Regions from separate parts of the Paenibacillus sp. P32E genome, predicted to be linked through region 1. Evidence: a T-box and tRNA genes for the amino acid it is inferred to sense, from the RefSeq annotation. Region 1 holds a T-box; the other holds one or more tRNA genes.
What was found. A T-box is a leader RNA that pairs with one kind of tRNA and senses whether it is charged. The one in region 1 lies ahead of A3848_RS06720 (arginine--tRNA ligase), so its partner is inferred to be a tRNA-Arg.

Region 1 (3,474 bases):
ATCCGGTCGGGTTTCGGCAGTCCGAGTACATCCAAGACTTCGCCGAGGGTGTTCTGAAAGCGCAGAGTCAGCCAGATCCGGAAGCGGATGGAGGTATCCTCTCCCTTAAGGATCGGACAGGTGGAATAAAAGTTGTTGAACAGCGAGGCGAGAGTATGAGCGTAGTTGCAAATACTACCAGGCGTCAGCTCGCGGCTCGCCGTATAAAGAGTGTCCTCCCAGGTGCTGAGCTGTCTAAGCAAGGCTAGCTCGGCTTTCTCCAGCTGTGCCGGGAACTGGGGAACCGCTTCCTGTTCCGCGGGGGAATCTGCTTTGCTGAGCACACGGCCCGCACGCGCGAAGGTGTACATCAGATAGACCCCGGTATTACCGGAAATCTCTGTGGCCTGCTTGAAGTCGAACACAATCTCCGTGCCCAGATTGAAGCGCAGCAAGTAATAACGGATTGCGGCGGTGGCGATGAGCCGGCTGGAGAGGCCGGTTTTGTCGGAGCGGGCGGCTTCGATGCTGCTCTCCATGAGCTGGACCAGATCGCTCACCTTGACGCCAATCCCTTGGCGGCCGGACATGGCGTAGGAGCTTTTGCTCTCTGAAGTATCGATGCCAAGCTCAGCGGCGGAAGCCGGACTGAGTGAAACTACACCGTAGCTGACATGATTCAGCTTCTCTGCCTGCTCCCCATACCCCAGTACTTCAAGTGCCTGCTTCACCATCGCCTGCGGGTACTCCTGCCGGTAGTCGATGACATTGACCACTCTGTCCGCCTTGCCAAAAGCCATAGGACCTCCAGTTAAACCAGTTGTCCAAAGTCCCGAGTTGAATTTGCTATAGCTGAAATCCTTGTCCAGCAATCCGAATTTCCAGAGATGATAGGCAATATCCTTGGCAGTGTAGGTCAAAATTCCGTTAGAACGCACCAGCACCTTGTCCTTTTGATGATCCTCCGAATCGCTCTCCGTCCCGTCAGCCCCCGGTTGTTTCAGAATCCAGCACCCTGCTAGCTTACCCTCTGTTTCTTGGACGAATACTGCGGTCTCTTTCAGCAGACTGAAGGCGGATGACCAGAAGCCCTCCTTTAAAATACTGCTCTCCCAGACCAGAAGATCATACCCGATGCCGAAGTTGTCCATCTCTGCGACATGCTCTTTTACGATCCGTTCAGCAACCAGTTGGCCGAGCCAGGCTGTATTACCGTGGCCTTCCTCCAGTTCATGGAGAATGTCCGTCCGTTTATGGACTCTCTCCGGCTGCAGTGCATACTCCTTGTTGATGGCGGCATAGATATCCCAGCAGTAATCCCCGAAACGGACATGCTCACCGGCCAGCGGCACATGAAGCAAGCCCACTACCGTATCCGCCAGTTGATTGCCCAGATCATCCACATAGTTGTGGACCTCCACGTTGTACCCTGTTTTCCGTAAAATTCTTACCAGCGCATCCCCGATACAGGAGTTTCTCAGGTGGCCTATATGCATAGACTTATTCGGATTGACGCTGGTATGCTCGACAATCACTTTTTCCCCGCTGCCCGTAGGCAGCTCAAAGGAATAGCCCGCCCATTCCTGCCAGTTGATGTACATATTTATAAATCCCGGAGCGGCGATCTCGATGCGTTCGAACAATCCTCCGGTAATGCTCATTTGCTTAAGCTCTGCCGTGATCAGTCCGGCGATGGTCATGGGAGCTTTGCGCAGTTTTTTGGCCAATTGCATGGCAATGTTGCTTGAATAATCACCGAAATCGGCATTCGCAGGCTGCTCCAGGGCAACGGTTACCGGTTCTGCAGATTCTGCCCCGAGACTACGGATTACTTGGTTTACACTTTGTTCCAAATGGTTGCTAATCAGTTGACTTAACATGGGATTCCCTCCTTAAAAAATGCACTACAGCTGCAAATCCAGGGGTCCGGCAAACACAAAAAAGCCCCGTCTCTAAAAGAGACGAGGGCATAAGCGCTCGCGGTACCACTCTCGTTGCCGAACACCGGGTTCAGCCACCTCACAGGTTAACGGCCTTCAGCCGGGGCTTCCTACTGCCAGTTCAGAAGTCCATCTCCCGGGTGCGCTTCATGACAGGATCTGTACCGGCTTACACTCTCCCGGCTCGCTGGGGACTAGGGTCCTGGATCACTACTTTCCCGTTCATCGAATGTGGATTGATTTTTATCAGTATAGCGAATTTTTGGAAGAAAGCAATAGCCATTTTGTGGTGAGGCCAAACCAGGCATCAGGGCGCCGGAGAATAACCGATCAATCCGCAGCGGGTGCACCCGTTAGATTTTTAATGTCTGTCGAGCCGTAAATCAGCAGGGCAATTACGATTACAAGCAGAATACCGCCGGCAAAGTCCTCTCCGTCAAAGCTGTCCATCCGTCAATGCGCCTCCCTTTCGTCATTTTTCCGGGCTTCAGGAGTTATCGGTTTTTTTCTTCAGGGCGGTCATGATTTCGTTCAAGGTCAAGCTGCTATTATCATCCAGGAAGCTGAGCAGCTTATCAACATTGTTAGCATTGCCGGAGCTTAAATCGCCCAAGGATTTATACTTTCCCGTCAAACTGACGAACAGGGAAGCATCGGTATACATCTGGATAGAATCTACCCGCAGTTTACCGGTCAGCAGCAGTACAGCCACTGTGTATTCCAATCCTTTTGGAATTTGTTTGTTGGGATTAGCCGGTTGTTTTTTGGCACCGGTCTTTTTCCCCTTTCCAGGAGGGGGCATGGAATCTCCCTTCTTCCATAAAACAATCTATTTCTACACTCTATGCTCTTGCGCTGCTATCGGTGAATGGAGCCTGTCTTCTGTCCACACGGTTAGCCGCTTGCTCGAATATGAATATATTGTGCGACTAGGATCAAACACTGCAAGAGTCTTAGCTTCATAGACTGAATGGTGAATACAAGAAAGGAGGAGTGGGACAAGATGGCTATTTTATCAACTGGACCCCTGGAGAACAATGCGGTTCTGGGGGTTAGACCCACACAGCTGGTGACGGTGAAAATGGTATGCAGAAATACAGTAGGTGCTGTCACTGTAACCATTCAAGGGTATGTGCTTGGCACAACAAGAACGTTGTATGTAAATGAAGTGATTAATATCGGACCCGATGAAGTTGTGACGAGAAATTATTTTGCTGATTTGGATGCCTTCGAGTTTGTGTTTACAACCGGTTCTGGAGATGTGGAGACTGTTGGAATATCCGTGTGGGGCAAACAATCGTCTGGTCAGCTGGTCGGAGCTCATCGTGTAGTGGAACACGAGAAAACAAGTCAGGAGGCATAATACGAAATCAAATTAGAAAATGAGAACAGAAACAGGGACCTTCCGGCGGTATACGAGAGGAGGTCCCTGCTTTGTTATTTAGGAAATGATGATTAGTTCCTGATGTGGATCAGATCATCAGAATTTCGCGGATATCCTGCTCCGTTAGGGAAGATAAGGCTTCCTGACCCGGCTCGATGACTTCATCGATCA
Region 2 (3,474 bases), on a different contig from region 1:
TGCATGGAGCTGACCAATACTAATCGGTCGAGGGCTTATCCAAATCATAAAACGCAGATTCGTTTCGGATTCAGTTTTCAGGAATGAAGGTTCCTGAAGCATTTACGCTGTAAATGCCCGTTTGGTGGCGATAGCGGAGGGGTTCCACGCGTACCCATCCCGAACACGACCGTTAAGCCCTCCAGCGCCGATGGTACTTGGACCGAAGGGTCCTGGGAGAGTAGGACGCCGCCAAGCGGACAACCACACTCTGTGGTATTTTTTTTGCCCATAACAATTACATAAGATAAAAGGGCCTTTAGCTCAGCTGGTTAGAGCGCACCCCTGATAAGGGTGAGGTCGGTGGTTCGAGTCCACTAAGGCCCACCATTTTCCCTGATAGCTCAGTTGGTAGAGCACTCGACTGTTAATCGAGTTGTCACAGGTTCGAGTCCTGTTCGGGGAGCCATCATGGAGAGGTGTCCGAGTTTGGCCGAAGGAGCACGATTGGAAATCGTGTAGGCGCCACAAGCGTCTCGAGGGTTCGAATCCCTCTCTCTCCGTTGCGTTACATCCTTAAACGTTATTTTTATTTAAATCATGGCCCGTTGGTCAAGGGGTTAAGACACCTCCCTTTCACGGAGGTAACATGGGTTCGAATCCCATACGGGTCATATTATGGAGGCTTAGCTCAGCTGGGAGAGCATCTGCCTTACAAGCAGAGGGTCGGGGGTTCGAACCCCTCAGCCTCCACCATAGTGCTTTTGATAAGTTTTTACTGACGCGGGGTGGAGCAGCCCGGTAGCTCGTCGGGCTCATAACCCGAAGGCCGCAGGTTCAAATCCTGCCCCCGCAACCAATTTGGAACCGTGGTGTAGTTGGCCTAACATGCCTGCCTGTCACGCAGGAGATCGCGGGTTCGAATCCCGTCGGTTCCGCCATTATTATTGGCATCAAGGTATCAGGGATTGAGAATCTTATATCTCGAAGTATAGAGTATCCACCCGATTCCGTGTTTTTGCTAATTATTAATATTGGGGATTAGCCAAGCGGTAAGGCAACGGACTTTGACTCCGTCATTCATAGGTTCGATTCCTATATCCCCAGCCATTATGTATAAGAGCCATTAGCTCAGTTGGTAGAGCACCTGACTTTTAATCAGGGTGTCGAAGGTTCGAGTCCTTCATGGCTCACCATTTTTCTTCTAAAGTGTGCGCGTGTGGCGGAATGGCAGACGCACCAGACTTAGGATCTGGCGTTTTACGACGTGGGGGTTCAAGTCCCTTCACGCGCACCATGTTTTTGCGGACGTGGCTCAGCGGTAGAGCATCGCCTTGCCAAGGCGAGGGTCGCGGGTTCGATTCCCGTCGTCCGCTCCATATAGATTTTGCGCCCTTAGCTCAGCTGGATAGAGCGTTTGACTACGAATCAAAAGGCCGGGAGTTCGAATCTCTCAGGGCGCGCCATTTATACTTTCAGTAGAATTCTAATAACGGGATGTAGCTCAGCTTGGTAGAGCACCTGGTTTGGGACCAGGGGGTCGCATGTTCAAATCGTGTCATCCCGATTTTACACCTGTGCGGGTGTAGTTCAATGGTAGAACTTCAGCCTTCCAAGCTGATAGCGTGGGTTCGATTCCCATCACCCGCTTAATTGTTAATCGAGAGAACCCTTGTGGAGCAAGGGTTTTTTTTGTGCTTTTCACCTTATTGTGTTTTTGCCGACAGTCAGAAAGTGTAGGGAACTGATATTATTAGGGTGGCGAGCACAATATCATGAATACCAGGAAATTAAGGAGCCTACATCTATGACTGACAAAGTAATTCGGATCTTCAAAATTATCAACGCCATTCAGTCCAGTCCAGGGATTACAGCTTCGGATCTGGCGATCAGATGCGATGTGAACATAAGAACTGTCTACAGGGATTTGGAGATCATAAGCCATTTTGCGCCTGTAACGAACGAGGGTAGAGGTACTGGCTATAAGTTTATGGGTAAGTTTTTTTTGTATCCGCTGGATTTCTCCGAGCAGGAGGCAATGGCCTTTTCTCTTTTACCGTCTATCCTGAATCAGGATAAGATTCCCCCAGGCTTCCATACCGCCTATGATAAGGTCATGGGCACACATCTCAAGGAAAAATCCAAGTCTAACGCAATACTTGAGAATATTGGCGATATTATTCAAATGGGTAAACCTGCTTACCGCAAAGAAAGCCGGAACTTCCTGCAGCCGATTATCGGCGCGATTGTGGAGCAGCAGAGCATTCGGGCTATCTATCATTCCCAGTCGCGCAATGCTACTACACAGCGTGTGATTGATCCGTATTACTTGATTCCGAGGGATCAGCGGTTTTATCTGATTGGATACTGCCATCTTAAGGAGGCCATCCGGACTTTCCGAATCAGCCGTTTTCAGGAGGTGGAGGTGACGGATAAGAGCTTTGATAAAGGCGATTTTAATATTAAAAAGTATCTGAAAAATACCTGGTCCATTGACCGTGGCAATAAAAATATTAAGTTTAAGGTGCGCTTTCACCCTGAAATTGCCCGTTATATTAAAGAAGAAGAGCTCTTTGTCCATCCATGGATGAGCGATGAGCAGGATGGCAGCCTGCTGTTTGAAGTGACTGTCAACAATGAGAAGGAATTCACCAAGTGGATTCTGCAATATGGCCCAAATGCTGAAATTCTGGAACCGGCGTCGGCCAGAGAAGGGTTGAAGGGTCAGCTTACCCAGTGGATGGAGATTTACCAAAAGTGAGCAGGTACGATAAAAGCGATTTTTGAATAGGAAGACTTCACAGCAACATGCGTCAATGAGCGCAGGCCCTTCATCCCCGTCATTAACATGGCAGATGTTACTTAGAGCGTTAGGGGGAATTCAATCTTCTTTGCATTTATAATACATAGCTTATGCCAGGGAATAGGTTATTTTTTTGTAACCCGTAAATCGAGAAACTTTTACCATCTTCAATGCGTCAAATAGATAGAAAAAAATGAGGATTTTAGCATATCCAGGAGGATGAACTAGTGAAGAAGTTATGGATTTCTATTGTAGTGGGGTTGTTAGTGTTTCCGATGATGTTTCAATCCCCAGCCCAGGCGGGCACACCCATCAGTATTATTATTGATGGAGTCCCATTGTCTACAGATCAGCCACCTGTAATGGTGAGTGGGCGGACGATGGTACCGTTACGTGCAATCTTTGAAGCCTTTAATGCCAACATCAAGTGGAATCAGAAGACACAAACAGTAACGGCCACTAAGGATGATACGACGGTTATATTGAAGATCGGCTCCAAGATAGCTACGATTAACGATAACTCTGTAAGTCTCGATGTACCCGGTCTAAATTTGAAGGGCAGAACAATGGTTCCGACACGGTTCGTAAGTGAAGCTATGGGTCGAGAAGTGGGATGGAACCCGAAGACCAAAGTTGTGACTATAACCACCTCGGCCCCGAACGTTGGGAATGCAGGTCCGGCTACTAGCGTA

Region 2: it has a tRNA-Arg gene. The T-box ahead of A3848_RS06720 (arginine--tRNA ligase) is inferred to sense a tRNA for this amino acid. The anticodon was not compared.

The regions. Positions count from the first base shown of each region.
Region 1 is NZ_LVYY01000005.1:147,979-151,452, forward strand. It holds gene A3848_RS06720 (arginine--tRNA ligase) at 1-1,859, opposite strand, end outside; T-box leader at 1,934-2,154, opposite strand; gene A3848_RS06725 (hypothetical protein) at 2,407-2,721, opposite strand; gene A3848_RS06730 (hypothetical protein) at 2,923-3,282, shown strand; gene A3848_RS06735 (DEAD/DEAH box helicase) at 3,392-3,474, opposite strand, start outside.
Region 2 is NZ_LVYY01000040.1:2,540-6,013, reverse strand. It holds partial or broken rRNA gene A3848_RS24475 (23S ribosomal RNA) at 1-43, shown strand, start outside; rRNA gene rrf (5S ribosomal RNA) at 121-237, shown strand; tRNA gene A3848_RS24465 (tRNA-Ile) at 293-369, shown strand; tRNA gene A3848_RS24460 (tRNA-Asn) at 373-448, shown strand; tRNA gene A3848_RS24455 (tRNA-Ser) at 453-542, shown strand; tRNA gene A3848_RS24450 (tRNA-Glu) at 582-653, shown strand; tRNA gene A3848_RS24445 (tRNA-Val) at 660-735, shown strand; tRNA gene A3848_RS24440 (tRNA-Met) at 762-838, shown strand; tRNA gene A3848_RS24435 (tRNA-Asp) at 843-920, shown strand; tRNA gene A3848_RS24430 (tRNA-Gln) at 1,015-1,089, shown strand; tRNA gene A3848_RS24425 (tRNA-Lys) at 1,100-1,175, shown strand; tRNA gene A3848_RS24420 (tRNA-Leu) at 1,193-1,276, shown strand; tRNA gene A3848_RS24415 (tRNA-Gly) at 1,284-1,358, shown strand; tRNA gene A3848_RS24410 (tRNA-Arg) at 1,369-1,445, shown strand; tRNA gene A3848_RS24405 (tRNA-Pro) at 1,473-1,546, shown strand; tRNA gene A3848_RS24400 (tRNA-Gly) at 1,559-1,629, shown strand; gene A3848_RS24395 (helix-turn-helix transcriptional regulator) at 1,787-2,740, shown strand; gene A3848_RS24390 (copper amine oxidase N-terminal domain-containing protein) at 3,010-3,474, shown strand, end outside.